Regions from separate parts of the Kosakonia sp. N21 genome, predicted to be linked through region 1. Evidence: predicted binding sites of a transcription regulator. Region 1 holds the regulator's gene; the other holds the start of a gene.

Region 1 (16,190 bases):
TGCTGCGCCAGCTCACCGAGCTGCGACAAACTTCCGTTGACCACGCGCTGTTGCACCGAGGTGCCGTTTTCCACCAGCGCTACCGGCATGTCTTCCTGCATGCCATGCGCAATCAACTGTGCCTGAATAGTGGCCGCCTGATTAAGACCCATATAGAACACCAGCGTCTGCTTTTCTGCCGCCAGGTTGGCCCAGTCCAGCTCGCCGCCGGTTTTCAGATGCCCGGTAACCAGCCTGACGCTTTGCGCATAATCGCGGTGGGTTAACGGAATGCCGGAATAGGCGGAACATCCCGAGGCTGCCGTGATGCCTGGCACAACCGAGAAAGGAATGCCCGCATGGCACAGGGTTTCCAGCTCTTCACCGCCGCGCCCGAAGATAAACGGATCGCCGCCTTTCAGTCGCACGACACGTTTACCGTTTTGCGCCTCGCGCAGCAGGATCTGGTTGATCTCCTCCTGCGGTACGCAGTGGTAACCTGCGCGCTTACCGACGAATACACGATCCGCATCGCGGCGCACCAGCTTCATAATGTCGTCGGAGACCAGCCGGTCATACACCACCACATCCGCCTGCTGGATTTGCTGCAAACCTTTCAGGGTCAGCAACCCGGCATCGCCGGGGCCTGCGCCAACCAGCACCACTTCGCCACGGCTGTCCAGCGGCTCCGCCAGCAACTGCTCGGTGATGTTGTTGACGGCAGACATGTCCTGGTTAGCCAGGGACTGCGCGAGTCTGTCGTTAACGAACAGTTTTTCCCAGAAGCGACGGCGCTCGCTGACGGTGGCAAAATGCTGCTTCACCCGGTTGCGCAGCTTTCCGGCGAACAACGCCACCTGCCCGAGATGTTGCGGCAGCAGCGACTCCAGTTTCTCACGCAGCAAACGCGCCAGCACCGGCGACGTGCCGCCGGAGGAGACGGCCACCATCAGCGGCGAGCGGTCGATAATTGACGGCATGATAAAGCTCGCCTGTGTGGGGGCATCCACCACGTTACAGAAAATGCGGCGTGCTTCTGCGGCATTGCTGACGCGTTGATTCACCGCTTCATTGTCGGTGGCGGCAATGGCCAGCCAGCACGCATCCAGCAGCGTTTCGGTGAATTCGCCTTCCACCAGAGTCAGCATGCCTTCCTCAGCCCAGACGGTGAACTGGGGAACAAAAGAGAGAGCATTGACGGTAAGTCGTGCACCCGCGTCCATTAACAGCCGGGCTTTACGTTCCGCAACATCGCCGCCGCCGACGAGCAGGCAGTGGCGATCGCGTAGCTGGCAAAAAATTGGTAAGTGATCCACGACATTACCCCGATAAATTAGTTATCTGCTATTGGCTGGCTTTTCACGGTGTTGACCGCAGAAGGACGCTCTGATTTTGGCGTAGCATACCAGTAACCCAGCCCCATAAATACGGCGCCGGAGAAAGTATTGCCCAGCGTTACCCACAGCAGATTATGGCCAATGCCAGAGAGGGTATATGCATCGCTATGATGACCAAACCAGGAGAGCGCAAACAGGGTCATATTGGCAACGGAGTGCTCGTAGCCGGAAGCGATAAACGCCAGCAGACACCACCAGATAGCAATGAATTTCGCCGCGCCTTCGGTGCGGATCGCCATCCAGATTGCCAGGCAGACCAGCCAGTTGCACAGGGCGCCTTTGAAGAACAGCACCGAGGCTGGCGCGTTGGTTTTTGCCAGCGCAACGGTGTGCAAAATAGAGGTATCCACCGGCAGCAGGCTGCCGCCGCCCCAGCTGTAGAGCAGAGCAACAAAAACGGAACCCAGCAGGTTACCCAGCCAGGTTTGCGGCAAAATCGTCCACATCTGAGCGTGGCTGATGCTGCCTGCTTTAACGCCCAGCGTCAGAAACATGGTGTGGCCGGTAAACAGCTCAGAACCCGCGATGATCACCAGCGTTAATGCAAGACCAAATGTTGCCCCCATCACCAGCGGACGAACGGAGGGATCGAGCAGATTGCCGAGCGTGAAAATCAAAATAATGGCAAGCCCAACGTAAGCGCCTGCCATCGCGGAACTCACCCAAAAACCCAGCGGATTTTGTGACGCGAGGCGTGCAATGCGCGCAGCGTTAGCCGCGCACTTATTAATCGTGTCGGTAAACATAGTGTTGATTATCCAAAGTTAAAAAGAAAAGTTTAAAAATCAAAAAGTAACGGCGGGAGCATTGCACCCCCGCCGGGGTATCACGCTTTAATCTGTACGGCACCGTCTTTAACGCGCGCATCAAAATGCGCGACAGAGCGGCTTTCATCTTCCATGCACAGCCCGTCACGCAGGCGGAAACGCTGTTTTTTCAGCGGGCTGGCGACCCACAGCTCGCCCTGATGCTCCGCAATCAGCCCGCGGGACAGCACGCTGGACTGGAAGAACGGGTCGATATTGCTGATGGCGTAAACCTGGTCGTCGTGGCGCGGGCGGAAAATCGCCACTTGCTGATCGTTCACCAGGGCGCAAACGCCGGTGGCTGGCAAAATGTCGTCGATTTTGCAGATGGTGTTCCACTGACTCATGCGTTTTCCTCCACTAACGTTACCGGGATGCGTTCATACGGGGTCGCCGGACGATGCTGCTGGCGCTCTGGCACGACCTGCACGTTCGGGTCGCGACGATCGCTGTTGATAAAGTGTTTGAAGCGTACCTGCGCGGCTGGCGTATTCACGGTTTCTGTCCATTCACAGATCACCGCGTTGCGCAGGCGAGTCATTTCCGCTTCGAGCTGGGCATCAAAGCCGAGTTTGTCATCAATGATCACGCTCTTCAGGTACTCGATGCCGCCTTCCATACCGTCCAGCCAGGACGCGGTACGCGTCAGTTTGTCTGCTGTGCGGATGTAGAACATCATAAAGCGGTCGAGATAGTGCAGCAGCGTGTCATGGTCGAGGTCCGCCGCCAGCAAATCTGCATGACGCGGTTTCATACCGCCGTTACCGCAGACATACAGGTTCCAGCCTTTCTCAGTGGCGATGATCCCCACATCTTTGCCCTGCGCTTCCGCACATTCACGGGTGCAGCCGGAAACGCCGAATTTCATTTTGTGCGGCGTACGGATGCCTTTGTAGCGGTTTTCCAGCTCAACGCCGAGCCCGACACTATCGCCAACGCCATAACGACACCAGGTCGAGCCGACGCAGGTTTTCGCCATGCGTAACGCTTTGGCATAGGCATGACCGGTTTCGAAACCAGCATCGATCAGCTGACGCCAGATTTCCGGCAGGTCATCTTTTTGCGCGCCAAACAGACCAATACGCTGCGACCCGGTGATTTTGGTGTAAAGATTAAACTCGCGGGCGATTCGACCGACTTCCATCAAACCTTCCGGGGTGATTTCACCACCGGCGGAACGCGGGATCACCGAATAGGTGCCGTCTTTCTGAATGTTGGCGAGGAAGTTATCGTTGGTATCTTGCAACGGCGTATGTTGCGCTTTCAGGATGTACTCATTCCAGCAGGATGCCAGCAGTGAGCCAACGGTCGGTTTACACACTTCGCAACCGTAGCCTTTACCGTATTTCGCCAGCAGTTCGTCGAAGGATTTGATCCCTTCTACGCGAATCAGGTGATACAGCTCCTGGCGCGAATAGGCGAAGTGTTCGCACAGGTTGTTGGTGATTTCGATGCCCTGTTTCGCCAGTTCCGCATTCAGTACCTGTGTCACCAGAGGGATACACCCGCCGCAGCCGGTACCGGCTTTGGTTTCGGCTTTCAGCGCCGCAACCGTATGGCAGCCTTTGTTGATGGCGGCAATCAGGTCGCCTTTGGTCACATCGAAGCAGGAGCAAATCTGTGCGCTATCCGGCAGCTTATCGACACCGATAGAGGGTTTGCCGCTGCTGGCATGCGCCGGCAGGATCAGCGCGTCCGGGTTTTCCGGCAGCTCAATGGCGTTCAGCACCAGTTGTAACAGGTTGCCGAAGTCGCTGGTGTCACCCACCAGTACCGCACCAAGCAGGGTTTTATTATCCGGGCTGACAATCAGGCGTTTGTAGACTTCTTTGCTTTCATCAAGATAAACGTAGCTACGTGCGCCCGGTGTACGGCCATGCGCATCGCCAATGCCGCCAACGTCAACGCCGAGCAGTTTCAGCTTGGCGCTAAGATCCGCGCCTTCAAACGCATTTTGCTTGCCAAGAATATGATCCACGGCGACCTGCGCCATTTTGTAACCCGGCGCGACCAGACCGTAAACGCGATTGCTCCAGCTTGCGCATTCGCCGATGGCGTAGATATCCGGATCGGAGGTCTGGCAGGTGTCGTTAATGACAATACCGCCGCGTTGCGCGACTTCCAGGCCGCATTGCGTGGCCAGCTTATCGCGCGGGCGAATACCGGTAGAGAAGACGATAAAGTCAACTTCCAGCGCGCTGCCGTCGGCAAAGTGCATCGTTTTACGCGCTTCCGAGCCTTGCTGGACAATCTCTTTGGTGTTTTTGCTGGTGTGCACACGCACACCCATGCTTTCGATTTTGCGTTTAAGCTGCTCGCCGCCCATCTGGTCGAGCTGCTCCGCCATGAGCATCGGCGCAAATTCAATGACGTGCGTTTCGACGCCTAAGTTTTTCAGCGCCCCTGCGGCTTCCAGACCGAGCAGGCCGCCGCCTACCACTGCGCCTCGGCGGCTACGACGCGCGCACGACTCAATGGCGTTTAAATCTTCAATGGTGCGGTAGACGAAACAGTCCTGCGTTTCAGAACCTTTGATTGGCGGGATCCACGGATACGAACCTGTCGCCATGATCAGTTTGTCATACCAGACGGTGCGCCCGGCGCTGGAGTGAATCACCTTTTCCTGACGGTTAATGGTGATAGCGCGTTCGCCGACCAACACTTTAACGCCATGTTTCTCGTAAAAACCTTCGCGGACCAGCGACAGCTCTTCAGCCGTGTGATGAGAGAAGTAGGAAGAGAGATGGACGCGGTCGTAGGCTTTACGCGGCTCTTCACAGAAAACGGTAATGTCGAATTCGGACGCGTCGGCTTTATCGAGGAGGTCCTCAATGAAGCGGTGGCCGACCATGCCGTTACCGATGATAGCGAGTTTGACTTTGCTCATTTTTGCCTCGATTTCTTTTCTATTACTGCCTACCTTAACGATTCAGCTTCGGGGCTTATTGATGTGCATCAAATACATCTTCGCATACCACTTAATGAGTAGATGATTGATTTTTATTGGTTTTTATAAGTTGTGGATATAACAGGCTTTTCTGGTTTGCAGAAATTGTGTACAAAAAGAGAGGTCTTTTTGCCTGCTCGTCTGATCCGAAATAGCAGACGAAAACAGAGGGAGTAGCGTTATGTCTGCAGCACCGCTTTGGTTAGTTCAGAATGTGCATTTACCGGATCGCGATGGCGTGTGGCAAATTGCGATCGAGAACGGACGCTTTGGTGATATCACGCCGATGGGGTCGTCGCACAGCGACAGTTATGAGGTGCTGAACGCGCGCGGCGGACTGGCGTTGCCGCCGTTCATTGAGCCGCATATTCATCTCGACACCACGCAAACCGCCGGGGAGCCGAACTGGAATCAATCCGGTACGCTGTTTGAAGGCATTGAACGCTGGGCCGAGCGCAAGGCGTTGCTCAGCCATGAGGATGTGAAGCGCCGCGCGTGGCAAACCCTGAAATGGCAAATGGCCAACGGCGTGCAGTATGTACGCACCCATGTTGATGTTTCCGATCCTTCCTTGACGGCATTAAAAGCAATGTTGGAAGTGAAAGCCGAAGTGGCGCCATGGATAACCTTGCAAATCGTCGCTTTTCCCCAGGAAGGGATCCTCTCCTACCCCAATGGCGCAGCGTTACTGGAAGAAGCGCTCCGGTTAGGTGCGGATGTGGTGGGGGCGATCCCGCATTTTGAATTTACCCGTGAGTATGGCGTCGAATCGCTGCACATCGCCTTTGCGCTGGCGCAGAAGTATGATCGCCCGCTGGATATCCACTGTGATGAAATTGATGATGAGCAGTCGCGCTTTGTGGAAACGGTCGCGGCGCTGGCGTTAAAAATGGGTATTGGCCCGCGTGTGACCGCCAGCCATACCACTGCCATGCACTCCTATAATGGGGCTTATACTTCCCGTTTGTTCCGCTTGTTAAAACTCTCCGGCATTAACTTTGTCGCCAATCCGCTGGTCAATATTCATTTGCAGGGGCGCTTTGACGATTATCCCAAACGTCGGGGCATTACGCGGGTAAAAGAGCTGCTGGCGGCGGGCATTAATGTCTGCTTCGGTCACGATGACGTGTTCGATCCCTGGTATCCGCTGGGCACGGGCAATATGTTGCAGGTATTGCATATGGGACTGCATGTTTGTCAGCTTATGGGCTATCAGCAAATTGATGAGGGGCTGCGCTTAATCACCCATAACAGCGCCCGCACCTTTGGTCTGACAGAGTACGGCATTGTTCCGGGCAATCCGGCAAATATGATTATTTTACCGGTGGAAAGCGGTTTTGACGCCGTGCGTTGCCAGGCGTCGGTACGCTGGTCGATTCGTCAGGGGCGGGTGATTGCCACTACGCAACCAGCGCAAACCTGGGTGCAGACAGATAATGGCGGTGAAGAGGTGGTGTTCAGCCGTCATAACGCACAAAAATAGCGATTCACCAGGCGGTATGCTTTTGCAAAGCGCTGCCTGGTGTTACATATGTTTCCAAATACGTAAAATTGAGTAAAAGGCTGGCCTGCTGGCTGACTGCTCTTTAGAATCAAGCCACTCGCTTTCTTTACTGCTCTTCGTTAAGGAAACCTAATGGTTAAATCGACTCTGGCGGCTGTTGCGGCTGTTTTTGTGCTTTCCGGTCTCTCCTCTGCTGCGTTCGCCGCAAAAGGCGACCCCCATGTTCTGCTCACCACCTCTGCAGGTAATATCGAACTGGAGCTGAACAACCAGAAAGCCCCTGTGTCGGTGAAAAACTTCCTTGATTATGTGAACAACGGTTTTTACAACAACACGACGTTTCACCGTGTGATCCCGGGGTTTATGGTTCAGGGCGGGGGCTTCAACGAGCAGATGCAGCAAAAGCAGCCTAACCCGCCGATCAAAAACGAAGCCGACAACGGTTTACGTAATACCCGCGGTACCATTGCGATGGCGCGTACGGCAGATAAAGACAGCGCCACCAGCCAGTTCTTTATCAACGTTGCGGATAATGCCTTCCTCGATCATGGCCAGCGCGATTTCGGCTATGCGGTCTTCGGTAAAGTTGTGAAAGGCATGGATGTCGCCGATAAGATTTCTCAGGTACAGACGCATGACTTCGGTCCTTACCAGAATGTCCCGTCAAAACCGATAGTTATCCTTTCCGCGAAAGTACTGCCGTAAGTCTCTTCCGCACGGGTCAACCGGCCCGTGCCGCTTCGCGCGCTCTGCGTAACGCAAAATTGCTGCTTATACTTGTGGCAACTGTGTGAAACAGGGAGGCGCTATGACCAAAAAACTCACCGACAGGCAAAAATCCCGTCTCTGGGAGCAGCAGCGCAACGCCAATTTCCAGGCCAGCAGGCGTCTGGAGGGTGTTGACACGCCTCTGGTGACGCTCACCCCCGCCGAAGCGAATGCGCGTCTTGATGAACTCAGGAGGCACTATGAGCGATAAATTTGGCGACGGGCGCGATCCCTATCTCTACCCCGGTTTGAACGTGATGCGCAATGTGTTAAGCATCCGGCAAGCGCAACGGCTGGAACAGGCTGCGTATGAATTGACGGCCTTACGTGCAGCGACGCTGGGGCTTGGTCCGCTTGCGCGCGGTTTGCCGCATTTGTGCGCTATCCATCATCACCTCTATCAGGATGTATTTGACTGGGCCGGGCGGTTTCGTGAGGTCGATATCTATCAGGGCGATACACGCTTTTGCCATTTCGGGTACATCGAAAAAGAGGGCAATGCGCTGATGCAGCAACTGGAAAATGAAGAGTGGCTGTGCGGCCTGGAAAAGGCGGAGTTTGTCGCACGTCTGGCCCACTACTACTGTGAAATCAATATGCTGCATCCGTTCCGCCTTGGTAATGGCATTGCGCAGCGTATTTTCTTTGAACAGCTGGCGCTGCACGCCGGTTTCTCTCTTGACTGGCGGGAAGCCGACCCTGCGCGCTGGGGGGCGGCGAACCAGGCCGGAGCAATGGGGGATTTAGCGCCGCTCTGCGCGATCTTCAGCAAAGTAGTAAGCGAAGCCAGCGAAAGCGAGTAAACTAGCGCGGTTTGCTACCACAGAGGCCACCATGATCCTGCTTATCGACAATTACGACTCTTTTACCTGGAACCTGTATCAATATTTCTGCGAATTAGGGGCAAGCGTAGAGGTCAGACGTAATGATGAGATAGGACTGGCGGATATCGCTGCGCTGGCACCGCAAAAAATCGTTATCTCACCCGGCCCCTGCACGCCGGATGAGTCCGGTATTTCGTTAGACGTGATCCGCCATTACGCCGGAAAATGTCCCCTTCTTGGTGTCTGTCTTGGGCATCAGGCGATCGCGCAGGCATTTGGCGCAACGATCGTGCGTGCGGCAAAAGTGATGCACGGCAAAACCTCGCCAATCAGCCATGATGGCAGCGGGGTGTTCACCGGCCTTAATAATCCATTAACCGTCACGCGTTACCATTCACTGGTTATCGATCCGCTTACGTTATCCGGCGACTTTGTGGTCACGGCGTGGAGTGAAAGCGGGGAAATTATGGGGATCCGTCACCGACAGTGGGATCTGGAAGGGGTGCAGTTTCACCCGGAAAGCATCCTGAGCGAGCAAGGGCATCAGCTACTGAAAAACTTCCTCATCCGGTGATTTGTGGTTGCCATGCAGTGATTTTTTATGCATATTTCGTGATTATATTTTCATAATCAATGCTGCATATTAATAGGTGGGCATGACATGGCAACTCAGCAAGACGCAATTACGCGCGCAACATTCGATGACGTTATTCTGCCAATTTACGCACCAGCCGAGTTTATCCCGGTGAAGGGAAAAGGCAGCCGTGTGTGGGATCAGCAGGGTAAAGAGTATGTTGATTTTGCAGGTGGTATTGCCGTCACGGCGTTAGGTCATTGCCATCCGGCGCTGGTGGAAACGCTGAAAACGCAGGGGGAAACCCTGTGGCATACCAGCAATGTGTTCACTAACGAACCGGCACTTCGCCTGGCGCGGAAACTGATTGACGCCACGTTTGCCGAGCGCGTGGTGTTCATGAACTCCGGTACTGAAGCCAACGAAACCGCATTTAAGCTGGCGCGTTTTTATGCATCTACGCGTCACAGCCCGTATAAAACCAAAATCATCGCGTTCCATCATGCCTTCCATGGCCGTTCGCTGTTCACTGTGAGCGTGGGTGGTCAGCCGAAGTACTCCGACGGCTTTGGTCCGAAACCGGCAGACATTATCCATGTCCCGTTTAACGATCTGCATGCGGTAAAAGCAGTGATGGACGATCACACCTGTGCGGTGGTGGTTGAGCCGATTCAGGGTGAAGGCGGCGTCACCGCGGCAACGCCGGCGTTTCTTAAAGGCTTGCGTGAACTGTGCGATCAGCACGATGCGTTGCTGGTGTTTGATGAAGTCCAGTGCGGTATGGGGCGTTGTGGTGAGCTGTTTGCTTATATGCACTATGGCGTCACGCCGGACATTCTCACCAGCGCGAAAGCACTGGGCGGCGGTTTCCCCATCAGCGCCATGCTGACCACGCATGAGATTGCCAGCGCGTTCCATGCCGGTTCACACGGTTCGACGTACGGCGGCAACCCGCTGGCCTGCGCCGTTGCCGGGACGGCGTTTGATATTATCAATACGCCAGACGTGCTGAGCGGAGTGAATGAAAAACGCCAGCTGTTCGTTAAACATTTGCAGCAAATCGGCGAGAAATTCGACCTGTTCAGCGACATTCGCGGTATGGGGCTGTTGATTGGCGCAGAGTTAAAAGCAGAGTTTAAAGGCCGCGCCCGTGATTTCCTCTACGCGGCGGCCGATGCGGGCGTAATGGTGCTGAATGCCGGCCCGGATGTGATGCGCTTTGCGCCCTCGCTGGTGATAGACGTGCAAGACATTAACGAAGGGATGAATCGCTTTGCCGCTGCAGTGGCAAAAGTGATCAACGGCTAACCCCGCAGTCTGCGGGCCAGCCAGATGCCATGATGCGGGCGCTGACGCCATGCCACCGACGAAATGGTGTGCATGGTGTTCAGATGCCCGAGCACCCGCTGTAGATGTTGCTCCAGAGTGCTCATCGGCCCGTGGGTCAATGTCTCCGGCGCCTCCAGAATATTCACATCCCCCGACTCGCCCGGCCCGTCATACTCCAGTCGCTGCTGGCAGCGTTGCAGTGCAATTTCACAGGATTGCAGATAGCGTTGCGCCAGATCCGGCGTCAGCATGGTGTGTTCGCGCGCGAGGGTGGTCATGGCGTTGATATGCTCAACGATAAACTGGCTGTGCGTCACCCAAAGCTTCATGTCCTCCAGATAGCGGGTATTGAACCCCGGCTCCAGCATGGCCTGATTCAGTGAGTTGAACAGCGCATTGTGCGCCTGGTTGACGCGCATCCGTTGCCAGGCCAGCGGGGTAGGCTGCGGACTATCGCTGAGGATCAGGCGAATAGCCTCCTGATCGGTTTCCAGCGCGTCGTGGGCGTTCTGCCGCAACAGGCCGCTTTGCCATTGCGGCCATAGCCAGACCATGCCGCCGAAGGCAATCAGGCAGCCGAGCAGGGTATCGATCAGTCTGGCGACGATAAACTCCTCGCCGTTGAGCGTCAGCAGTTGCAGGGTATACACGGCGGTAATGGTAAAGCCGACCATCGCCCAGCCGTAGTTCTTACGGATAATCAGATAGCTTATCAGGGTGATCAGCAGCATTGCCGCCAGCGTAAAACCAAGCGGTACGTGAAAGTGCAGGGCAATCCCGGCAATCATCAGCCCGGCGAGCGTGCCGGCCGCCCGGTGCACAATACGCACCCGTGTTGCGCCATAGCCGTTTTGCGTCACAAACATGATGGTCATCATGATCCAGTACGGCTTCGGCAAATGCAGCGCACTGCCCATCAGGCTGGCGATACTGAGCATCACGCTGATACGCGCGGCATTACGCAACGCCGCGGATTTCAATGATAAATAGCTTCTGAGCGCCGGAATAAGCGGCAGACGGCGCTGTTTTTCGGCCATCAAATCGCGCAGATAGAGTGGACGCTGGGTTCGCAGCACGCGGGCGATACGGCTAAAGTGCCAGGCGCAAAACTGTCCGACCGGGTTTTCCGGGTGCTGGCGGGCGATTTTTTCCAGCGCGCCAATTTGCTTGTCCATTGTGAAACGTGTCGGATAGCGGTGATAGAGGATGTCATCCGCCAGGACGCGCAGGCGGGCGGCGACGGTTTGCGCATTCCAGCGGATCACCTGTTCAGCATGGGTCTGTTCCACCAGTTTTTGCACCTCTTCCGGCTGGTGCAGGCTGACAGAAATATGTTCCTGTAAATCCAGCGCAACCTGGAAGACGCGCAGCAGGCGTTTGTAGTCATTGTGTTGATTGGCCGCCAGCATATGCAGTTGCTGATAGCAGGTACTGATCATATCCACCGCTTTTTGTTGGCGCGCAAGCAGCGGTGGCAAGGCTTTTTCCGGATCGGCATGCTGCGTCAGCAGGCTGTATTTGGCTTCGCAATAATCAGCCAGTTGCCGGTAGAGCAGGCTGAGCGATTCGCGCAGCGGTTGTTCCCGCCACATCCAGAACCAGAACCAGTTAAACGCGCCGTACCAGAGCGTACCCAGCGCATAAATCAGCAGCGGCTCCCACACTGGCATACTGCCCGCAAGGCTCAGCGTGAAGATCGCGGCTATCAACGACGCAGGCAGCAAGCGCCCGTGCAGTGCACTGATCTCGGCAGTCACGCCGAGCAGTAAGGTGAGGACGGTAAAAATCAGCGGCAGAGGCAGCGCTTCGGCCAGCAGAAGCTGCACGGCAAGACTGCATCCGGCGAACAACGAGCCGCCAATAATCAAACGTTTAAAGAAGCGCTTATGCGGGGTATCAAGACCGGCAATGTTGCAACAGGCAGGAACCAGAGAAAACAGCAGGCCTTGTTGGAGATGGCCGACGATTAACCCGATGGCCACGGGCAAACATAACACCAGCGTTTGTCGCAGTGCATAGTTGATTTCGGGGTGATAAATCAGCCTGCGCCACATGGGGAAACAAAAACGGCGCGCCGGATGACCAACGCGCCGTTTTGCGGATTAACGTGTTCCGTAAACCACGATGGTTTTACCGTGGGCGGAGATCAGGTTCTGATCTTCCAGCATTTTCAGAATACGGCCCACTGTTTCACGGGAACAACCGACGATCTGACCAATTTCCTGACGGGTAATTTTAATTTGCATGCCGTCCGGGTGGGTCATGGCATCCGGCTGTTTCGCCAGGTTCAACAGCGTTTGTGCGATACGGCCTGTTACGTCCAGGAATGCGAGGTTACCAACTTTCTCCGACGTTACCTGCAGGCGGCGCGCCATTTGCGAGGAGAGACGCATCAGAATGTCCGGGTTAACCTGGATCAACTGACGGAATTTTTTGTAGGAGATTTCGGCCACTTCACATGCGGTCTTAGCGCGTACCCATGCACTGCGCTCCTGACCTTCTTCGAACAGCCCCAGTTCACCGATAAAATCTCCCTGATTCAGGTAGGAGAGGATCATCTCTTTCCCTTCCTCATCCTTGATCAGCACTGCCACTGAGCCTTTAACGATGTAATACAGCGTTTCTGCTTTTTCACCCTGGTGAATCAGCGTGCTCTTCGACGGGTACTTATGAATGTGGCAATGAGACAAGAACCATTCGAGAGTCGGGTCTGTTTGCGGTTTGCCAAGCACCATGCGCGATTATCCTCTGTTATAAGCTGTCTCCAGACACAGGATGTGCACCCTGCTTCTGGGGTTGCAATCTATACACGCTATCATTCGACTTCGTGTCTTCGCTTCCAAAATCCCTGGAAGTGGACCGTCAGCGTCATCTGCGGTCTCTAATGTATGATGTCCTTTGCGTACATGCGTAATGTCAATGTATCTCTGTAGCATCCAGATTGTTTTAGCATAGCTTTTACCGCATGTCTCCTGGTGTCTCGCTTCAGCATGACGCAGGTCGCCTTCCGTTGCGACTTTTGTTATGTACGCGTAATCTGTAAAGAAAATTGCAACTCCGGAGTAAATTAAAATGCAGGCTCGTGTGAAATGGGTGGAAGGGTTAACGTTCCTCGGTGAGTCCGCATCGGGCCACCAAATCCTGATGGACGGCAACTCAGGCGACAAAGCGCCAAGCCCGATGGAAATGGTGCTGATGGCTGCAGGCGGATGCAGCGCGATCGACGTGGTTTCAATCCTGCAAAAAGGGCGTCATAACGTGACGAACTGCGAAGTGAAACTGACGTCGGAACGTCGTGAAGAAGCGCCGCGTCTGTTTACGCATATCAACCTGCACTTTATCGTCACCGGTAGCGATCTGAAAGACGCGGCGGTGTCTCGTGCTGTGGATCTGTCGGCGGAGAAGTACTGCTCTGTGGCATTGATGCTGGAAAAAGCGGTGAACATCACCCATTCCTACGAAGTCATCGAAGCCTGATGGACGATGCCCGGTAGCGTCAGGCGTACCGGGCATTATACGCCGACCGCTATTTGATCTTTTTCCCTTCCATCAGCCGTTGCACCAGCGGCGTCATAATCAGCTCCATCGCCAGCCCCATCTTACCGCCCGGCACTACCAGCGTGTCCATATGGGAAATAAACGAACCCTGCAACATGGCCAGTAGCCACGGGTAATCAATCCCTTCCAGATTACGGAAATGGATCACCACAAAACTCTCATCCAGCGAGGGAATGCCTTTTGCCGCAAACGGGTTTGAGGTATCGACGGTCGGGACGCGCTGGAAGTTAATATGGGTGCGGGAAAATTGCGGGGTGATGAAGTTGATATAGTCTTCCATTGAGCGCACGACGGAATCCATTACCGCTTCACGGGAATGCCCGCGTTCGCTGGTATCGCGCACCAGCTTTTGGATCCACTCCAGGTTAACAATCGGCACCACACCGACCAGCAAATCCACATAGCGCGACACATCATGCTGCGGCGTCACAACACCGCCGTGCAGCCCTTCGTAAAACAGTACATCTGTGGGTTCAGGCAACGGTTGCCAGGGGGTAAACGTACCCGGCACCTGATTCCACGGCACGGCTTCATCGTAGGTATGGAGATATTTTCGCGCCTGACCTTTGCCGGTCTGACCATATTCGCGAAAGGTTTGCTCCAGCAGCCCAAAATCATTCGCTTCCGGGCCAAAGTAGCTGATATGCCGCCCAAGATCGCGGGCTTTACGGATCGCCATATCCATTTCCGGACGGGTATAGCGATGAAAACTGTCGCCTTCCACCTCGGCGGCCTGCATACCAAGCTGGGCGAAGATTTTACGGAAGGCGAGGCTGGTGGTGGTGGTTCCCGCACCGCTGGAACCGGTGACGGCAATAACCGGGTGTTTGGCGGACATAGCAACTCCCTGAATCAACGATTGTTTTCAGTATAGCCAGCCGCCTTGCACCCTGTTAGTCCCGGAACTGCCCGCGCGGCATAATATTTACCGTCTCGTGCAGTTCAGACCACACCAGCACGGCTTCACCGCGTTGCAGTTGCCGTTTAACGTCGGCGACCTTTTGTTCAAGCGAACGTTCATGTTCACCATAATCGGTGCCTTCACGCAAGACAAAGCTCTCAATGAGATTATCCAGCGTTTCGGTTGCGATATCTTGCCAGGGAATGATCATTTGGACTCCAGATATGCGGACAGCCAGTCCGGAATGCGCGTTTCAAGCCACATTTCCGGGTGGCGTAACGTTCCGCCGACAAAACCGACATGACCCCCGTGTTCGGTCAATTGATACTCAATGTTCGCTGGCAAATGCCCGGCATCCGGGATCACGTTATGATCCATAAACGGATCGTCTTTGGCGTGAATGATCAGCGTCGGTTTGCGAATATCCGGCAATACCGGCATTGCGCTACAGCGGCGATAGTAGTCCAGCGCGTCGGCAAAGCCGTGGATTTTCGCGGTGATCAGATCGTCAAACTCGCGGATGCGACGCACTTTGCGCAGTGCCGACAGCGTTAACGGTAGCGAGCCTGGGTAAGCGCGTAATTTCCGCGCAGCGTTGGCTTTCAGCAAGTTCAGCAGGTAGCGCTGATAAACGCGGGAGAACCCTTTATCCATGTGGTAGCTGCACGCTTCCAGCACCAGCGGCGCTGACACAATCACCGCCGCATCGACCGGCAGGTTGTCATCGGCTTTCGCCAGCAGGCAGCCGAGCATGTTGCCGCCCAGAGAGTAACCGACTGCCGCCGTCGGCGCTGCGCCGAACGTCTGGCGCAGCCAGTGCAAAAACCAGGTGCCATCTTCGGTTTCACCCGAGTGATAGATGCGGTTGAGACGATTAGGGATGCCGCTACAGCCACGGAAATGCATCACCACGCCCAGCCAGCCGCGCTGCCTGGCGGCATGAACCAGACCGTGGGCGTAAGGGCTGTGCAGGCTGCCTTCAAGACCATGAAACACCACCAAACGCGGTTTATGCCGCGCCTGATACGGTTCTTCACTCCAGGCGAGATCAACAAAATCGCCATCCGGCAGTTCAAGGCGCTGCCACCACGGCTCAAACTGCAGGCGACGACGTAAAAGACGTGGCAGCATCGTTTGTAGATGCGGATTGCGCGCACCCGGCATCGGATGAAAGTTGTGCGCGTCTCCCTGATTTTCAAGGAAATTTGCCGGTGTAATATCTGCCATCTTAATAAAAAATTTAAGTTAATAGACGGTTATTATACTTGCTAACAATTGGGCTGTTTAATACTTTGCTGCTGTTGTAACGTATTAGCCTTTACAGACAGCCTTATAAAGACTCAAGAAAACCAGCGATTACATAAGATTACTGCTGTCTGCCATTTACCCATTGAGGACGTATTGGATGACGGAAAATACCTCGCTTGACCTCGCAGCACCGCAGCAAGTAAACCAGTCGATGAATGACCTGCCCGGCAGTGAACATTTAACCCCGGCGGATCACGCGCAAATCCAGCATATTGTCGAAGAGATCAATATTAACGACCCGGCGTTTTCGTTGGGCTTCGGCGCAAAAACCATGAACAGCATCTCGCAGTTCTCC
Region 2 (16,190 bases), on a different contig from region 1:
TGATTTGCAGATAAGCCATCGTTCTCTCCTTCGCTCAGGGTTGAAGTAACACGCCCGGTTAAAAATCCGGTCTGTATTACCTTTCGTTGAGGGCGATTATCAGAAAGCCAGACAGCTTCAACAAATCAGATAATCTTGCGGAGCAGCGAAGAAATTCTATGTCGTGGTTTGGCAGGGAATAAGCATTACGCGCCCGGCGTGATTGCAGGAGCAGCGTAATGCCTGAGCGGGCAGTTTATGAACGATCCGAGACGACATCCTGAAGAAGCCAGTCGTGGAAAACTTTCACTTCATCACGCATGACTTTTTGCTGCGGGGTCACCACATAATAAGACCACTTGAGCGGCCACCGATGGTCAGGATGCAGCTGGACCAGCTGTCCGGTTTCGATAAGCTTTTTCACCAGAGCGTATCGCACGATGGCCACGCCCCTGCCACTCAGGGCCGACAGGATCACAGCTGAAGTGGAGTTAATATGCAGCCCGCTTTCCAGCGCTTCGGGGGCACCAACCGCCAACAGGACATCATTCCATGACGGAAAATCGGCCCCGGGATGGGGCGTGTCATCATGAATGAGTTTTTGCGTGGCGAGCCATTCACTGCAGGCCATTTTCCCGGACGGCACCAGGTGCGGACTGCAGATCAGTACCGCTTCCTCATCCATCAGCCAGGTTTTATTCACGCCTGGCCAGTCGCCCTGGCCGCAGCGAATACCGATATCCGCCTCGCCGTGCGACACGTCCATCAGTTTTTCCGTGACGTTAAGCCGCAGATCGATATTTTCGTGCGTTTCCGAAAACCGGTTCAGGCGATCCATTAGCCAGTTCATCACCAGTACCTGCGATGCCGTCACCACCACCACCGAGCGCGACCGGCGACCACGAAGCTTATTTAATCCAGTTTCCAGTTTGTCGAGCCCCAGCGTGATGTCCTGCAGTGCCTCCTGCGCCTCGTCAACCAGCGTCAGACGCTCTTTTCCTGAGCGGGTGCGGTGAAGAAGCGGGTGTCCGACCCAGTCTTCCAGCGAGCGTACCAGCTGGCCTACTGCGGCGGGCGTTACGCCAAGTTCCTGTGCCGCGCCGGTAAAGCTGCCGTGCCTGGCGGTGGCTTCAAAAGCATGCAGCCATTTAAGTCGGTTTAGCGATCGCATTGAGGTTATCCTGATTTATTATTTTCCTCAGTATACGCCAGCGAGAAAGATTTTCTTTCCTGAGTCGCAATTTCTTCTCAGTCGTCAATCAGGGGCCCGGGTGGCATTCTGATTTCACACGATGAGGAGCGCGGCTTTTCATCAATGACAACCATATGAATTTAAAGAGGTTAGCGATGAACGCATCTTTTGCCGGTAAAAAACTGTTAGTGGTCGGTGGTACAAGCGGTATGGGCTTCGAAACGGCGAAGCTGGTTCTGAAAAACGGTGGCAGCGTTGTGCTGGTTGGCAATCGTCAGGACAAAGCCGAGCAGGCCCGCCAGGCGCTGGCTGCAGACGGTCAGGTTTCCATCATCGTTGCCGACCTGATGAAAGAAGAAGGTATGCAGCACGTGGTGAATACCATCAATGCCGAACACAAGGATATCAGCCTGCTGGTCAATGCTGCTGGCGTATTTTTCCCGAAACCGTTCACCGAACATGAAGCGTCAGACTATGACATGTACATGAACATTAACCGCGCGACGTTCTTTATTACCCGTGACGTGGTGCGCAATATGGTCGAGGCCGGTATCAAAGGCTCCATCGTTAATATCGGCTCCATGTGGGCACAGCAGGCCATCGGTGCCACACCGTCTTCAGCTTACTCAATGGCAAAAGCGGGTCTGCACACGCTGACCAAAAACCTGGCCATTGAACTGGGTGAAAAAGGGATCCGCGTGAATGCAGTTTCTCCGGCCGTTGTTCACACGCCAATTTACGAAGGCTTCATTCCGAAAGACGACGTGAAGGACGTGATGAGCAGCTTTGACAGCTTCCACCCGATCGGTCGCGTGGGTACCCCGGCCGACATCGCGGAAACCGTTGCTTTCCTGCTTTCTGACAAGACTGGCTGGGTCACCGGCGCTATCTGGGATATTGATGGTGGCGTGATGGCTGGCCGTAACGCCTGATGACCATGCCGCACGCGCTTCCCCGCGTGCGGCACTGGAGTAATTATGCAAATCCAGACCGCGCATTATGACCTTGTCACCTCGTGGCAGGGGGGCATGGCCAGCCGGACGCTCTGCCAGTCCTTTTCCGCAGACAACGCTCCGCCTGCCCTGCAAAGTCATGTTATCGATTCCGATGAACCGGTTTCGCTGGGTGGCGAAGGGCTGGCTCCTGATCCCCAGGAGCTGATGCTCGCTGCGTTTAATGCCTGCATGATGGCCGCCTTTATTCTCGAAGCCAGGGCTGAAGGTCTCGCCCTTACGCATCTTGAAATACATACTGACGGGCACCTTCCAAAGGGTATACCGACCTCCGGTGACAGGCCCGCAGAGGATGCTTCCGGCAGGCTTGTGTATGTCATCCATGTCAGCGGTGGCGGCACGGTGCATCAGTTTGAAGGGGTCCATCAGCGGGTGATTGACTCCTCCCTGAACCGGTGGTTACTGGCCCAGAATATGCTGATCGAAGGTGACTTAATACTGAGCTGATGCGGCTGGATTGTTCTGTTCTACAGGAAAAAATGATATGACCACACCAAGAGTAACTCCCTGGCAGGATGAAGAGCCCGTTGACGGCTATCTTCTCAACGCGATAAAGGCCCGTCGGCCCGGTGGAAAACTGATAGGTATTGACCGGGTATTACTGAAGAGTGCTCCCCTGGCCACGGGCTGGAACGAACTGATGGTACGGGTACGTCAGGAATTTTCACTCAGCCTTGAATACCGGGAACTGATCATGCTGCGCGTTGCGCTCCTGAATAAAGCAGAATTTGAATGGAACGTGCACTACCCTGCCTATCTGGATGCAGGCGGCACTGCTGAAAAAGCCGAAGCCCTGCGGTTATCCTCCGCACCACACATCTTTAATGACACCGAAACGTTGCTGATACATCTTACGGACCAGTCCACCCGGAACGTCGTGGTTGAGGAGAACGTCATCGGGGCGCTGAAAAGCTTGTTAGGTGAAAAAGAGACCGTGGAAGCGGTTGCCACTGTCGCCGCCTATAACATGGTATCCCGTTTTCTCGTCGCCCTTGCCATCTGATACCCCTAGTTTTTCCGGTGCAATTTATGAATAAAAAATATCGCGCTATGCAGATCGTCGCCCCCGGGGTGCTGGAAATGACAGAGCGGCCGGTACCCGCTCCCGGCCCGGATGAGGTACTCATCAGAATTGAAGCATGCGGCGTATGCGGTGCCGATCTCCGGGACGCGGAAAAAGCGCCGCAGGCGGGCCAGCCCGGCCGTATACCAGGACATGAAATTGTCGGGTTTATTGCCCGGAAGGGGAATAGGGTACCCGATATCTGGCAAACCGGTCAGCGGGTAGGCGTCGGACGTCTGGGGGGGTACTGTCAGCACTGCAACCCCTGCCGCAGTGGGCTTTTTCATCTTTGTGAAAACCAGCTTACGCCTGGACTCAGCTGCGATGGCGGCTACGCAGAGTACGTCGTCATGCGGCACACCGCGCTGATAGCCATCCCCTCCGCACTCTCTTCCGTACATGCCGCGCCGATCCTCTGCGCCGGTACCGCAACCTTCAACGCGCTGCGTAATTCTGGCGCCAGGGCGGGCGACAGAGTGGCGATTCTCGGAATGGGTGGCCTTGGCCATATGGCCGTTCAATACGCCCGTAAAATGGGGTTTGACGTTACGGTGGTGGCACGGGGTAGCGAAAAAGAACGCGCGGCCATTGAGCTGGGTGCGCATCGCTACATCGATACACTTAAGGAAAACGCATCAGAACGCCTGAAAAAAGACGGCGGTGTGGATTTTATTATGGCAACGGCACCGGCTTCAGAAACGGTATCAGCCCTTCTGTCCGACCTGGCCCCTCGGGGAAAAGCGATCCTGCTGGGTACCGGACAAACGCCGCTGCAGATCATGCCGGGTATGATGATCGGCGCTGAACGGACCCTGACAGGGTCTTTCGTCAGCACACCGGCGCAAACCGAGCGCGCGCTGCAGTTCAGCCACCTCTTTCAGACGTTGCCTGTCACAGAGTTGCTGCCCTTTGAAAGGGCAAATGAGGCGCTCAACCGACTTAAGCAGGGTCAGGCGCGATACCGGATAGTGCTCACCATGAATCAGGATAATTAATCACATGCCCGCTGAACATTTCCTGCCTGTTGCAGACCAGAAAAATAATATCATCCGCCTGTCTGCCGCACAGGCTCTCGCCGGCGCTAACTCTGTGGTTTTTTATGCTACAGGGGCAATTGTGGGTAACGCCATTGCGCCAGCCAGTTCGCTGGCCACACTGCCCATTACCATGTTTGTTCTGGGGATGGCAGCCTGTATTCTGCCGTTAGGTTCACTGGCGCGAAAAGAAGGCCGGAAAGCCGCCTTTATGGTCGGCACCGGCGCAGGGGTTATTACCGGCCTGACTGCTGCCCTGGCCGTCGTTGTAGGCTCATTCCTGTTATTCTGCATTGCTGCTTTTCTTGGCGGTGCCTATGCGGCGGCCGCGCTCAGCTTTCGTTTTGCCGCAACGGACGGCGTTACGCCCGAACGTCGGGCCCGGGCCCTGTCGCTTGTGATGGGAGGCGGAGTGATTGCCGGTGTGATTGGCCCCATGCTGGTTTCCGGAACGATGCACCTCTGGCCGCCTCATACCTTTGCCGTCACGTTCACCGCCCAGGCGCTCGTGGCCGTTATATCAGCGTTCATTCTTAAAGGCGTGAAAACCACAGAACCTGCCAGCGCAGTAAAAACGGGTGGACGACCTTTGCGCGAGATTGTCCGACAGCCAGGGTTTGCCAGAACCGTATTCAGCGGTGCGGTAACCTATATGGTGATGAACTTCCTGATGACGGCAGCACCACTCTCGATGCACATGCACGGTATTTCTCAGCAGGCGTCCAATCTCGGTATCCAGTGGCATGTTATTGCCATGTACGGTCCGGGCTTTTTCACCGGCAAATTAATTAACCGCTTTGGCGCCATGCGTATCGCCGCTGCGGGCCTGCTTATCACGGCATGCTCTGTCCTGGCCGGACTCGGTGGCACTGATATTATTCACTACTGGTTGTCGCTGATTTTGCTGGGTCTTGGCTGGAATTTTGGTTTCACCGGCGCATCGGCGAAGATCATTGAATATCACCGTCCCGAAGAGAAAACCCAGGTCCAGTCCCTGAACGATTTTGTCGTGTTTGGGGTGATGATTGTAGGGTCATTTTCTTCAGGAGCCCTGCTCAGTCTCTACGGCTGGAACGCCGTCCTGTGGGGATCTCTTTTTCCCGTCGGGCTTGCCTTTTTAGGTATTGTTAAGGAGTTGCAGGCAAAGAAGCAGGATAAATTAAGCTTCTGACGCAATTTTATCTGCTGCCTGGAAGCGGGTTATGTTGATGTGAAAAGTATCTAAAGCCCAAAATCAACGAGCATGATTTTGGGTATATTTCTCGATGTTCACTAGCTCCATAATCTAATCAACGTCTGCTCCTCGCTCATAGCGGACGTTGCTGCACCACAATTTAACTCAGAAACCTTCGTAATATTCAGCAGTAAGGAACAGCAAGTCGTTGAATGACCGGGTGAGTTTTTTGAGCGGGTATGATGAAAAGTCAAACTAACTCGTTGCGTATGTGAGATAACTCGACTGATTTTAAATCCCTTGTCTCTATCGGAAAATCATTCCCAAAAACCAGACATAAGCTTCTGATCTTATTCGACATTTTTAACATTCAAAATGAAGGAAATCAGCCAGGAAAATAGGATTAACTGGCTGATTTATATAGACTAGCTACCAGAATTGGCGCTCTGTTTGTGGAACAACTCGCGGAACACCGGATAAATATCTTCCTGATCACGGATATGCTGGATGGCGAAGTTATCGAACATCGTTTGCAGATGTTCGTACTCGCGCCATAGCGTCTGGTGCGCACGGCGAGTGATCTCGATATAGCTGTAGTAACGCACCACAGGCAGAATTTTCTTCGCCAGGATTTCGTGACACAGCGGCGAGTCATCCGCCCAGTTATCACCGTCAGACGCCTGCGCCGCATAGATATTCCACTGCGCCGGGTCGTAACGATCTTTGACCACTTCATCCATCAACTTCAGGGCGCTGGAGACAATCGTGCCGCCGGTTTCCTGTGAGTAGAAGAACTCGTGCTCATCCACTTCTTTCGCCTGCGTGTGGTGGCGGATATAGACCACTTCAACGTTTTTATACGTCCGGCTCAGGAACAGATAGAGCAGAATATAGAAACGCTTGGCCATATCTTTGGTGGCCTGATCCATGGATCCGGACACGTCCATCAGGCAGAACATGACGGCCTGGCTGGAGGGCTCAGGGCGTTTTTCGTAATTTTTGTAGCGTAAGTCAAAGGTATCGATAAACGGCACACGCTCGATCTTCGCGCGCAGTTCCGCAATCTCTTTGCGTAATCGCTCCTCTTCAAGCAGTTGCACAGGTTCGCTTTTGGCAACCGTATCCAGACTCTCTTCCAGTTCTCGCAGTTCGCGGCGTTTACCGGCCGTCATGGCCGTGCGGCGGGCGAGCGAGTTCTGTAGCGAACGCACCACGCTGATATTCGCCGGTACACCGTTGGCGGTGTAGCCGGCACGGTGGGTTTTAAATTCATTGAGCTGCCGTTGCTGGTTTTTTTTCAGGTTCGGCAGTGCCAGATCCTCAAACAGCAAATCGAGGTACTCATCTTTGGAGATCTGGAAAACGAATTCATCTTGTCCTTCACCGTCCTGGCTGGCTTCACCCTGACCGCTGCCACCACCGCCACCGCCGCCCTGCGGGCGTTCGATACGGTCGTTTTGAACAAAATGATCGTTACCCGGATGCACACGATGGCGCAAACCACCGCGCCCCTGATGAAACATCGGTTCGCTGATATCCTCTGTCGGGATGGAGACGGATTCGCCGTTCTCCACGTCGGTCACCGAGCGCTTGTTGATCGCCTCGGAAATCGACTGTTTTATTTGCGCTTTATAACGGCGTAAAAATCGCTGGCGGTTAACCGTGCTTTTATTTTTGCCGTTCAGACGCCGGTCAATGAACCAGGTCATAGTTCCCTCCCGCTGCGTATGCCAACTTTGCTGCCAGGCCGCGCCCGTGACGCGGCCTGTGCGTTGTTATGATGATTTACGTACACGCAGATACCATTCGCACAGCAGGCGAACCTGCTTACGGGTGTAGCCTTTCTCCATCATACGATCGACAAAGTCGTCATGTTTTTTCTGCTCGTCGGTTGAGGTTTTGGCGTTGAACGAAATCACCGGCAACAGCTCTTCGGTGTTCGAGAACATTTTTTTCTCGATAACCGTGCGCAGTTTTTCGTAACTGGTCCAGTTCGGGTTGCGGCCGCTGTTATTGGCACGGGCGCGCAGCACGAAGTTGACGATTTCATTACGGAAGTCTTTCGGGTTGCTGATCCCGGCGGGCTTCTCGATTTTTTCCAGTTCCGCGTTCAGTGCTTCACGGTCAAAGAGCTGACCGGTATCCGGATCGCGGTACTCCTGATCCTGGATCCAGAAGTCCGCATAGGTGACATAACGATCAAAGATGTTCTGCCCGTATTCGGAATAGGACTCCAGGTACGCCGTCTGGATCTCTTTGCCGATGAACTCGGCGTATTTCGGGATCAGATAGCCTTTCAGGAACTCCAGGTAACGTTCCGCCAGCTCTTGCGGGAACTGTTCGCGCTCGATTTGCTGTTCCAGCACATAGAACAGGTGCACCGGGTTCGCCGCCACTTCAACATGGTCGAAGTTGAAGACGCGGGAGAGGATTTTAAAGGCGAAACGCGTCGACAGACCGTTCATCCCTTCATCCACCCCGGCGTAGTCGCGGTACTCCTGGTAAGACTTCGCTTTCGGGTCGGTGTCTTTCAGGCTTTCACCATCATAGACGCGCATTTTTGAGTAAACGCTGGAGTTTTCCGGCTCTTTCAAACGCGACAGAATCGAGAAGCGCGCCAGTGTTTCCAGAGTGCCCGGCGCGCAAGGCGCGTGGGACAGCTCACTGTGATTAAGCAGTTTTTCGTAAATTTTGATCTCTTCCGAGATACGCAGGCAATAAGGCACTTTGACGATGTAAACACGGTCGAGGAACGCCTCATTGTTTTTGTTGTTACGGAACTGCACCCATTCTGATTCGTTCGAGTGGGCAAGAATGATGCCGTTAAAGGGCAGGGCGGAAATCCCTTCGGTCCCGTTATAGTTCCCCTCCTGCGTGGCGGTCAGCAGCGGGTGCAGCACCTTGATGGGCGCTTTAAACATTTCGACGAATTCCATGATCCCCTGGTTGGCGCGGCACAGTGCGCCGGAGTAACCGTAGGCATCAGGATCGTTTTGCGCGTGGTTTTCCAGTTTGCGGATGTCCACTTTACCCACCAGCGCCGAAATATCCTGGTTGTTTTCGTCACCGGGTTCCGTTTTCGCAATCGCTATCTGCTCCAGAACCGACGGCCATACTTTAACTACCCGGAATTTACTGATATCGCCACCGAAGTCATGCAGGCGTTTTGCCGCCCACGGCGACATGATGGTGCCGAGATAGCGCCGTGGAACGTTGTACTCTTTTTCCAGGATCTGCGCGTCTTCCTGGGGGTTAAACAGGCACAGAGGATGGTCGTTGACCGGGCTGCGCTCGCCATTTGCGCTCAGCACGTAAATGGGCACACGCTGCATCAGCGATTTCAGGCGTTCAGCCAGTGACGATTTACCCCCACCCACCGGGCCAAGTAAATAAAGGATCTGTTTCTTCTCTTCCAGTCCCTGTGCAGCATGCTTGAGGTAAGAAACGATCTGTTCAATGGCTTCTTCCATTCCATAGAACTCTTCAAACGCCGGGTAGCGTCCAATGACCCGGTTCGAAAAGAGACGGGAAAGCCGTGGCTCCTGGGCAGTGTCAACCATCACTGGCTCACCAATGGCCATCAATAGCCTCTCTGCCGCGTTAGCATAGGCACTGCGATCTTGCTTACATATTGCAAGAAACTCCTGCAGTGTGAACTCTTCGTCCTTGGCAGCTTCATAGCGCTGGCGATAGTGATCGAATATATTCATGGCATGCCGTCCTTTCGTTTTTTTAGCACAGGTTAAGAGCCGTTCATATGAGTAGTAGAGGCTCCCGGAAGCGTTAACTGAACGACGCTGAATGTCATACAGCAACCCTTATGCCAGGTTGCCAGTCATTAACCAGGTGCGTGTCAGGTAAAACGTCTTCTTAAATTAAGCGTAGATGGCTTTGCAAAACTTGCATGCCGTCAAAAAACAATTTCAATGACATATCAATAACTCATCCAAAAAAAACTGCTTTTGAGATAAGCGTCAAGTGGCGGCGTCTTATGCCGGTCATATAATTGCAAGCTGCCTGTCATTTAATGACCGCAGAGTAATGGGTTTAGTTTTGTAATGATTAGGTAAAAAAATTTGGGGTCGATGTGCAGCGCGGTTAAACTTCTCGCGCAATTATTTGACTACGGAAAGGAAGGACTGTGACCAAAATCAAACTCCTGGCACTGGGTGTGCTGACTGCAAGCACCGCATTTGCGGCTAACTCAGAAAATACCTTTTCTCTTGGCGCGGGGGTCGGTGTTGTTGAATCCCCGTATAAACAGTACGACAGAGAGGTTCTCCCGGTCCCCGTTATCACCTATGAGAGTGATAATTTCTGGTTCCGTGGTTTGGGCGGGGGTTATTACCTGTGGAATGACGACGCCGACAAACTCTCCATCACCGCGTTTTACTCCCCGTGGCGCTTCAAGCCGAAAGACAGCGATAACAATCAATTGCGCCAGCTGGACAGCCGTAAAGCCACGGTCATGGCGGGGCTCTCTTATATCCACAATACGCCATACGGCTTCCTGCGCACGACGCTTGCCGGCGATACACTGGATAACAGCAACGGTATCATTTGGGATGCGGCATGGCTCTATCGCTACACCAATGGCGACCTGACGTTAACGCCGGGTATTGGCGTGGAGTGGGCGAGCGACAAACAGAATGAATATTACTACGGCGTTTCCCGCGCCGAAGCGCGCCGTAGCGGTCTGAACAGCTACGATCCGGACAATGGCTGGAGCCCTTATCTGGAGCTGAGCGTGAGCTACCGGCTCTCTGATAGCTGGAGCGTGTACGGTACCGGGCGCTACACGCATCTGTCTGATGAAATCAAAGACAGCCCGATGGTGGATAAGTCCTGGGCGGGGCTGTTATCCACAGGGGTGACCTACCGTTTCTGATTGTGCACTTTAACAGTGCAATCTGTGCATCAAAACAGGGCCTGTGGCCCTGTTTTGCTTTACGCTGGTGCGTTTATCGCAGGAGGATGGTATGGCAGAGAAAAACGTCACGTTTACAGGTCAGGTTACTCTTCCCGCCGTGGGCCAGGGAACCTGGTATATGGGCGAAAATGCGCGGCTGCGCAAGTCCGAGGCGGATGCACTGCGTGCGGGCGTCGAACGGGGACTGACGCTTATTGATACGGCGGAAATGTATGCTGACGGCGGGGCGGAAGAGGTGGTTGGCGACGCATTACAGGGCGGCCTGCGCGACAAGGTCTTTCTGGTTTCCAAAGTCTACCCGTGGAATGCCGGTGGCAAGAAAGCCATTGCCGCATGCGAAGCCAGCTTGCGCCGTCTGAAGACCGATTATCTCGATCTCTATCTGCTGCACTGGCGCGGTAACTATTCACTGGCTGAAACCGTCGACGTGATGGAAACGCTGATGCAGCAGGGGAAAATTCGCCGCTGGGGCGTCTCCAATCTTGACTATGGCGATATGCAGGAGCTTTCCCGCGTGACCGGAGGGAGCGCGTGCGCCACCGATCAGGTGCTATATCATTTGGGATCGCGCGGTATTGAATACGATCTGCTGCCGTGGTGCCAGCAACAAGGGATGCCGGTAATGGCATATTGCCCGCTGGCGCAGGCGGGACGTCTGCGGGACGGCCTGCTGGAAAACCGCGTGGTGCAGGATATTGCCCGGGCGCATGGCGCAAGTGCGGCGCAAATTTTGCTGGCGTGGGTTATCAGTCATCAGGGCGTGATCGCCATTCCGAAAGCGGCAAGCGTTGCGCACGTGGAAGAAAATGCGGCGGCGCTGGGCATTACGTTGAGTCCGGATGATCTGTCCCGACTGGATAACGCCTTCCCGGCGCCAAACCGTAAAACGCCGCTGGATGTGGTGTAACGCGTTTTTTACCCTCTCCGCCGGGAGAGGGTAAGCGCAGTGATTAACGTTTAACCACGCGAATGGTCTGTGCCAGGCGGGACGGTTTCTCTTCGGTGGTTTTCTGCGGTACGGTCGCATTGACCGATTCCACGCACACGAAGGTCTTGTAGCCGTCATCCGGCATGTCAGTCATGCTGGCGGAAAGCGCCGGACCCGGGTTCCATGCCACCACGTTGGCATTGTGGCTGTGGATCACTTCAATCTTGCGATTCAGCGCATCGTCATGAATCACGCTGCAGGCCTCTGCGTTCAGATAGACGCGATCGGTACGGTCCGGGAACGTCTGTACACCGTCGGCCAGCACATCTTCTTTTGCGTCATTCACTTTATCAATCAAGCGATCGCCCAGCCCGCTGACTTTCACCGCCGCGATATCGCCAACGTTGAAATAGGTATGCAGGGCCGACGTGGTTTCAAATTCACCGTGGGCTTCCAGCTCCATTTCACAGGTTGCGCCCAGCTTATAACGGGCATACAGCGTGAAGTCATGCGGCCAGAATTTGCGAGAGGCATCGCTGCTTTGCAGTTCAAATGTCAGCACCACGCCAGCAGCGTCTTCGTTATGGGCCTTCAGCACCCATGGCAGATTACGCGCAAAACCGTGTGCAGGCAGTCCTTGCTCTTTTGCCGGGCCAAACCATGGCCAGCATACCGGCACGCCGCCACGCAGCGCGACGCCTTTTTTAAACGGGGTATTGCCGCTCAGCCACAACACTTCTTCTTCACCTTGCGGTTTCCAGGAGAGCAGATGCGCGCCCTGCAGGGCGAAGGAGCCTTTTACCTGCGGATGGTCGACGACGATCACATCCAGGTCGTCCATTTTGCGGCGGGAAAGAACGGGGGTAATTTGTTCGACTACCGGAAGTGCAAAAATTTTATTAATCATTAACGCAATCCTCTGTCTTCAAAACAAAAAAAGAGCGACCGAAGTCGCTCTTTCAGATCATGTTCTCATCTCAACTTATTTGGAGATGTGAGCGATCAGGTCCAGAACTTTGTTGGAGTAGCCAGTTTCGTTGTCGTACCAGGAAACCAGTTTCACGAAGTTGTCGTTCAGTGCGATACCCGCTTTAGCATCGAACACGGAAGTGCAGATTTCGCCGTTGAAATCGGTAGAAACAACGTCGTCTTCGGTGTAACCCAGAACGCCTTTCATCGCGCCTTCAGAAGCGGCTTTGATGGCTTTCTTGATTTCTTCGTAGGACGCTGCTTTTTCCAGACGAACGGTCAGGTCAACAACGGATACGTTCGGAGTCGGAACGCGGAACGCCATACCAGTCAGTTTGCCGTTCAGTTCCGGCAGTACTTTACCTACTGCTTTAGCAGCACCGGTAGAGGACGGGATGATGTTCTGTGCTGCGCCGCGGCCGCCGCGCCAGTCTTTGTGAGACGGGCCGTCAACGGTTTTCTGGGTTGCAGTGGTCGCGTGAACAGTGGTCATCAGACCTTCGATGATACCGAAGTTGTCGTTGATAACTTTTGCCAGCGGAGCCAGGCAGTTGGTGGTGCAGGATGCGTTGGAAACGATGTCCTGGCCAGCGTAAGTTTCGAAGTTAGCACCGCGTACGAACATCGGAGTGTTGTCTTTGGACGGGCCAGTCAGAACAACTTTTTTCGCGCCAGCGGTGATGTGTTTACGTGCAGTTTCGTCGGTCAGGAAGATACCGGTCGCTTCAGCAACAACGTCAACACCGATTTCGTTCCATTTCAGGTTAGCCGGGTCTTTCTCAGCAGTAACACGGATGGTTTTGCCGTTAACAACCAGGTGGCCGTCTTTCACTTCTACGGTACCGTTGAAACGGCCGTGAGTGGAGTCATATTTCAGCATGTACGCCATGTATTCAGCGTCCAACAGATCGTTGATACCAACGATTTCGATGTCAGAACGTTCCTGAGCAGCACGGAAAACAATGCGACCGATACGGCCAAAACCGTTGATACCTACTTTGATAGTCATATATTCCACCAGCTATTTGTTAGTGAATAAAAGGTTGGCTGTAAAATTACAAAAACCTTACGCAGCGTCAAGCGGAATCGTGTCAATCATTGCGACAAATCAATCCTCCGCATAACCTTTGTTCGACTGACTCGCCTCACTCTTCCTTTGAGCATGTCCACACATGGGGACGCCGCCCGGAATTTTAAAGGTCAGACAGGATAAAAATGTGAAGCTACTCACAATTCCCCGGCTGCTTTAACGCAACTGCTAAGTTTAGAACAAAAGTTAACACCTGAGTGTTAATGTTTTGTTAGAATTGGGCTGAAAAGTTGTCGAGTTTTTAGCGTGAGATGTGAGCAAATGGCGAATAATTCTTCTGAAAACGACCTGAAAAAAGATCTGACGGAAATGCAGTTTTATGTGACGCAAAATCACGGCACTGAGCCGCCGTTTACCGGGCGTCTGCTGCATAACAAACGCGACGGCGTGTATCACTGTCTGGTGTGCGATGCCGCGCTGTTTCATTCTCAGACCAAATACGATTCCGGCTGCGGTTGGCCGAGCTTTTTCGAACCGGTGAGCGAAGAGGCCATCCGCTATATCAACGATTATTCTCACGGTATGCAGCGGGTGGAAATTCGCTGCGGGAAATGTGACGCGCATCTCGGGCATGTGTTCCCGGACGGCCCACAACCTACCGGTGAGCGTTATTGCGTCAACTCCGCGTCGTTGAGCTTCACCGATGAGGAAAATGGAGACCAGACACGCGGTTGAAAAATCGATTCAGCGATTATTCCATTGGAGTTAAACAGGATGAGTGTTGATCAAATCGTTAACAGTATGACACCGGAGATCTATCAGCGTCTGGTGACCGCCGTAGAATTAGGCAAATGGCCGGATGGCGTCGCGTTGACGCCGGAGCAAAAAGAGAACAGCTTGCAACTGGTGATGCTGTGGCAGGCGCGAAATAACACCGATGCGCAGCACATGACTATCGATACTAACGGGCAGATGGTGATGAAGAGCAAGCAGCAACTGAAAGAAGATTTTGGCATTGCGCCAAAACCGATAGCGACGTTTAAGTCATAACCGCACTGTGCCCCGCCAGGAAAGGTCAGGCGGGGCAAAACCAACGCTTAAACAGGAATGATCCCCGTGGCGATCGCCGCGATAAGCGCCAGTACGCTTAATGTCCACACTTTGAAGATAGAATGTCTGATGTGCTCATCTACCCGCAGAGACAACAGATTGAGCCCCAGATGTGTGGCGGGTATGACCGGGCTCAGCAGCAACCCAATCTGTTCGGTAATCAGCATGGCGATGGTGACATGCATCGGTGAAACATGAAATGTCTCCCCCAGCCCAACAGCAAGCGGCAGTAGCGCAAAATAAAAGGCATCTGAGCCGATTAATATTACGATTGGCACGCTAAACGCCGCCAGCATCAGGTAGAGATACGGCCCCAGGCTGGCGGGTAATACCGCAGCCATCGACGTGACCAGCGTGGTAATAATGCCGGTATTTTGTAAGATCCCCACAAACACGCCAATGGTCAGGAAGATAACAATAATCGGGAAAACAGTGAGGGCGTAATCTTTAATTTTTTGCTGTGCATCTTTGGGGTTCGGGAAATTAATCACCGTCGCAATCGAAAAGGCAATCATAAACAGATAATTTCCCGCTACCCACCCACCGACAAGTATTACGATAGTGGCGATCACCAGTGAGAAATTAAAGCGCAGTAACCACTTATTCTGTATTTTCTTACTAAGCAGAAAATCATTGCGCAACGCAAGGAAGGCCGCATGATCGATGCCCGCGTTATTTTTGACCTCCACTTTTGCCATATACCAACATAAAACCACCCCCAGCAAGAATAACACCCCCTGTAATGGCAGCAGATTGTAATACACATCCAGTATATTCAGATGGGTCACGGCGATTGCGCGATTTAACGAACCGCCCCATGGCGTAATGCCGGTCACGCCGACGCCAACGGTAATGAGCAGCAGCAGCGTTTTTTTACTGATGTTCATCTTTTCATAGATCGGCAGCAGCGCAGGCACCGTTACTAACAGGGTCGCATAAGCGTTGCCATCAAGGCTACAAATAGAGGAAATAATCAGCGTTGCGAGCAATACTGAAAAAACGGATTCAGAGACAAAGCGCAGAATGAATCGCACAATAACATCAAATACCCCGGCTTCTTTCATCAGGGTAAAGAACATGGCGCTGAAAGCAACCAGCGTTGCAGTGCCAACCACCGACTTCAGGCCGCTGGCAACGTATTCACTTAGCGCCTTAAAACCGAACCCGCATACGACTGCCGCAAGGGTCGGCAGAATAATAAAAAGGACGGCCGGAGGAAATGTGTTCTTTAATAAACACCAGGTCAAAACGCCGAACATCACAATGCCGACGATAAGCATAAGAGACATATTATTGTCCTGTCTGTTTTTAGAATTGTAGAGTACGGGTCTGCGCGGCTTAGCACGCAGACTTTCTGGTTTATTTTTTTTAAAAGTGGGCGATTATTTCATCGCAAATGTTGCATTAAGTTCGGCAACGTTATCATCGCTAAGCGTACGCATGCCGTGTGGTTTCAGTATAAAATAGAGTTTTGCTGTTTCCTCCAGTTCCTCAGCATTAAAACAGGCTTCACGAATATCTTTCCCGGAAATAATAGGCCCGTGATTCGCCAGTAACATGGCGTTATGTTCGCCAGCTAATCTTTCTACCTCGTCGGCAATTTTGGGCGAACCCGGGCGAATATAAGGGATCACCGGTAATTTCCCCACGCGCATAACATAATACGGCGTAATAGGCGGTAGCGCGTTTTCATCATTCAGATCGCTCAGGCAGGACAATGCGGTGAGCCAGGGCGAGTGCAGATGCACAATACCCCCGCAAGTGGGGC

Evidence for each region. The regulator CRP, encoded in region 1, controls carbon source genes, mostly activating them, when cyclic AMP is high. The targets are predictions, from matches to a motif close to ATGTGANNNNNNTCACAT.
Region 2: the regulator CRP is predicted to act here: its motif matches at 13,498-13,515, upstream of msrB (peptide-methionine (R)-S-oxide reductase MsrB).

Annotation. Positions count from the first base shown of each region.
Region 1 is NZ_JBOBHR010000008.1:211,422-227,611, forward strand. It holds gene cysG (siroheme synthase CysG) at 1-1,295, opposite strand, end outside; gene nirC (nitrite transporter NirC) at 1,313-2,122, opposite strand; gene nirD (nitrite reductase small subunit NirD) at 2,203-2,529, opposite strand; gene nirB (nitrite reductase large subunit NirB) at 2,526-5,069, opposite strand; gene ACQ3G7_RS19320 (cytosine deaminase) at 5,311-6,612, shown strand; gene ppiA (peptidylprolyl isomerase A) at 6,766-7,338, shown strand; gene ficA (FicA/YhfG family antitoxin) at 7,442-7,612, shown strand; gene ACQ3G7_RS19335 (putative adenosine monophosphate-protein transferase Fic) at 7,602-8,204, shown strand; gene pabA (aminodeoxychorismate synthase component 2) at 8,236-8,799, shown strand; gene argD (bifunctional acetylornithine/succinyldiaminopimelate transaminase) at 8,887-10,107, shown strand; gene ACQ3G7_RS19350 (YccS/YhfK family putative transporter) at 10,104-12,182, opposite strand; gene crp (cAMP-activated global transcriptional regulator CRP) at 12,231-12,863, opposite strand; gene ACQ3G7_RS19360 (OsmC family protein) at 13,201-13,605, shown strand; gene ACQ3G7_RS19365 (phosphoribulokinase) at 13,655-14,524, opposite strand; gene ACQ3G7_RS19370 (YheU family protein) at 14,580-14,798, opposite strand; gene ACQ3G7_RS19375 (hydrolase) at 14,795-15,814, opposite strand; gene ACQ3G7_RS19380 (toxic anion resistance protein) at 15,993-16,190, shown strand, end outside.
Region 2 is NZ_JBOBHR010000005.1:348,591-364,780, reverse strand. It holds gene ACQ3G7_RS14900 (hypothetical protein) at 1-19, opposite strand, end outside; gene ACQ3G7_RS14895 (LysR substrate-binding domain-containing protein) at 236-1,150, opposite strand; gene ACQ3G7_RS14890 (SDR family NAD(P)-dependent oxidoreductase) at 1,327-2,103, shown strand; gene ACQ3G7_RS14885 (OsmC family protein) at 2,149-2,631, shown strand; gene ACQ3G7_RS14880 (carboxymuconolactone decarboxylase family protein) at 2,669-3,187, shown strand; gene ACQ3G7_RS14875 (alcohol dehydrogenase catalytic domain-containing protein) at 3,214-4,242, shown strand; gene ACQ3G7_RS14870 (MFS transporter) at 4,247-5,452, shown strand; gene ACQ3G7_RS14865 (YeaH/YhbH family protein) at 5,881-7,164, opposite strand; gene yeaG (protein kinase YeaG) at 7,231-9,165, opposite strand; gene ACQ3G7_RS14855 (MipA/OmpV family protein) at 9,597-10,343, shown strand; gene ACQ3G7_RS14850 (aldo/keto reductase) at 10,435-11,292, shown strand; gene ACQ3G7_RS14845 (D-hexose-6-phosphate mutarotase) at 11,336-12,220, opposite strand; gene gapA (glyceraldehyde-3-phosphate dehydrogenase) at 12,296-13,291, opposite strand; gene msrB (peptide-methionine (R)-S-oxide reductase MsrB) at 13,634-14,047, shown strand; gene ACQ3G7_RS14830 (YeaC family protein) at 14,087-14,362, shown strand; gene ACQ3G7_RS14825 (SLC13 family permease) at 14,410-15,711, opposite strand; gene otnC (3-oxo-tetronate 4-phosphate decarboxylase) at 15,805-16,190, opposite strand, start outside.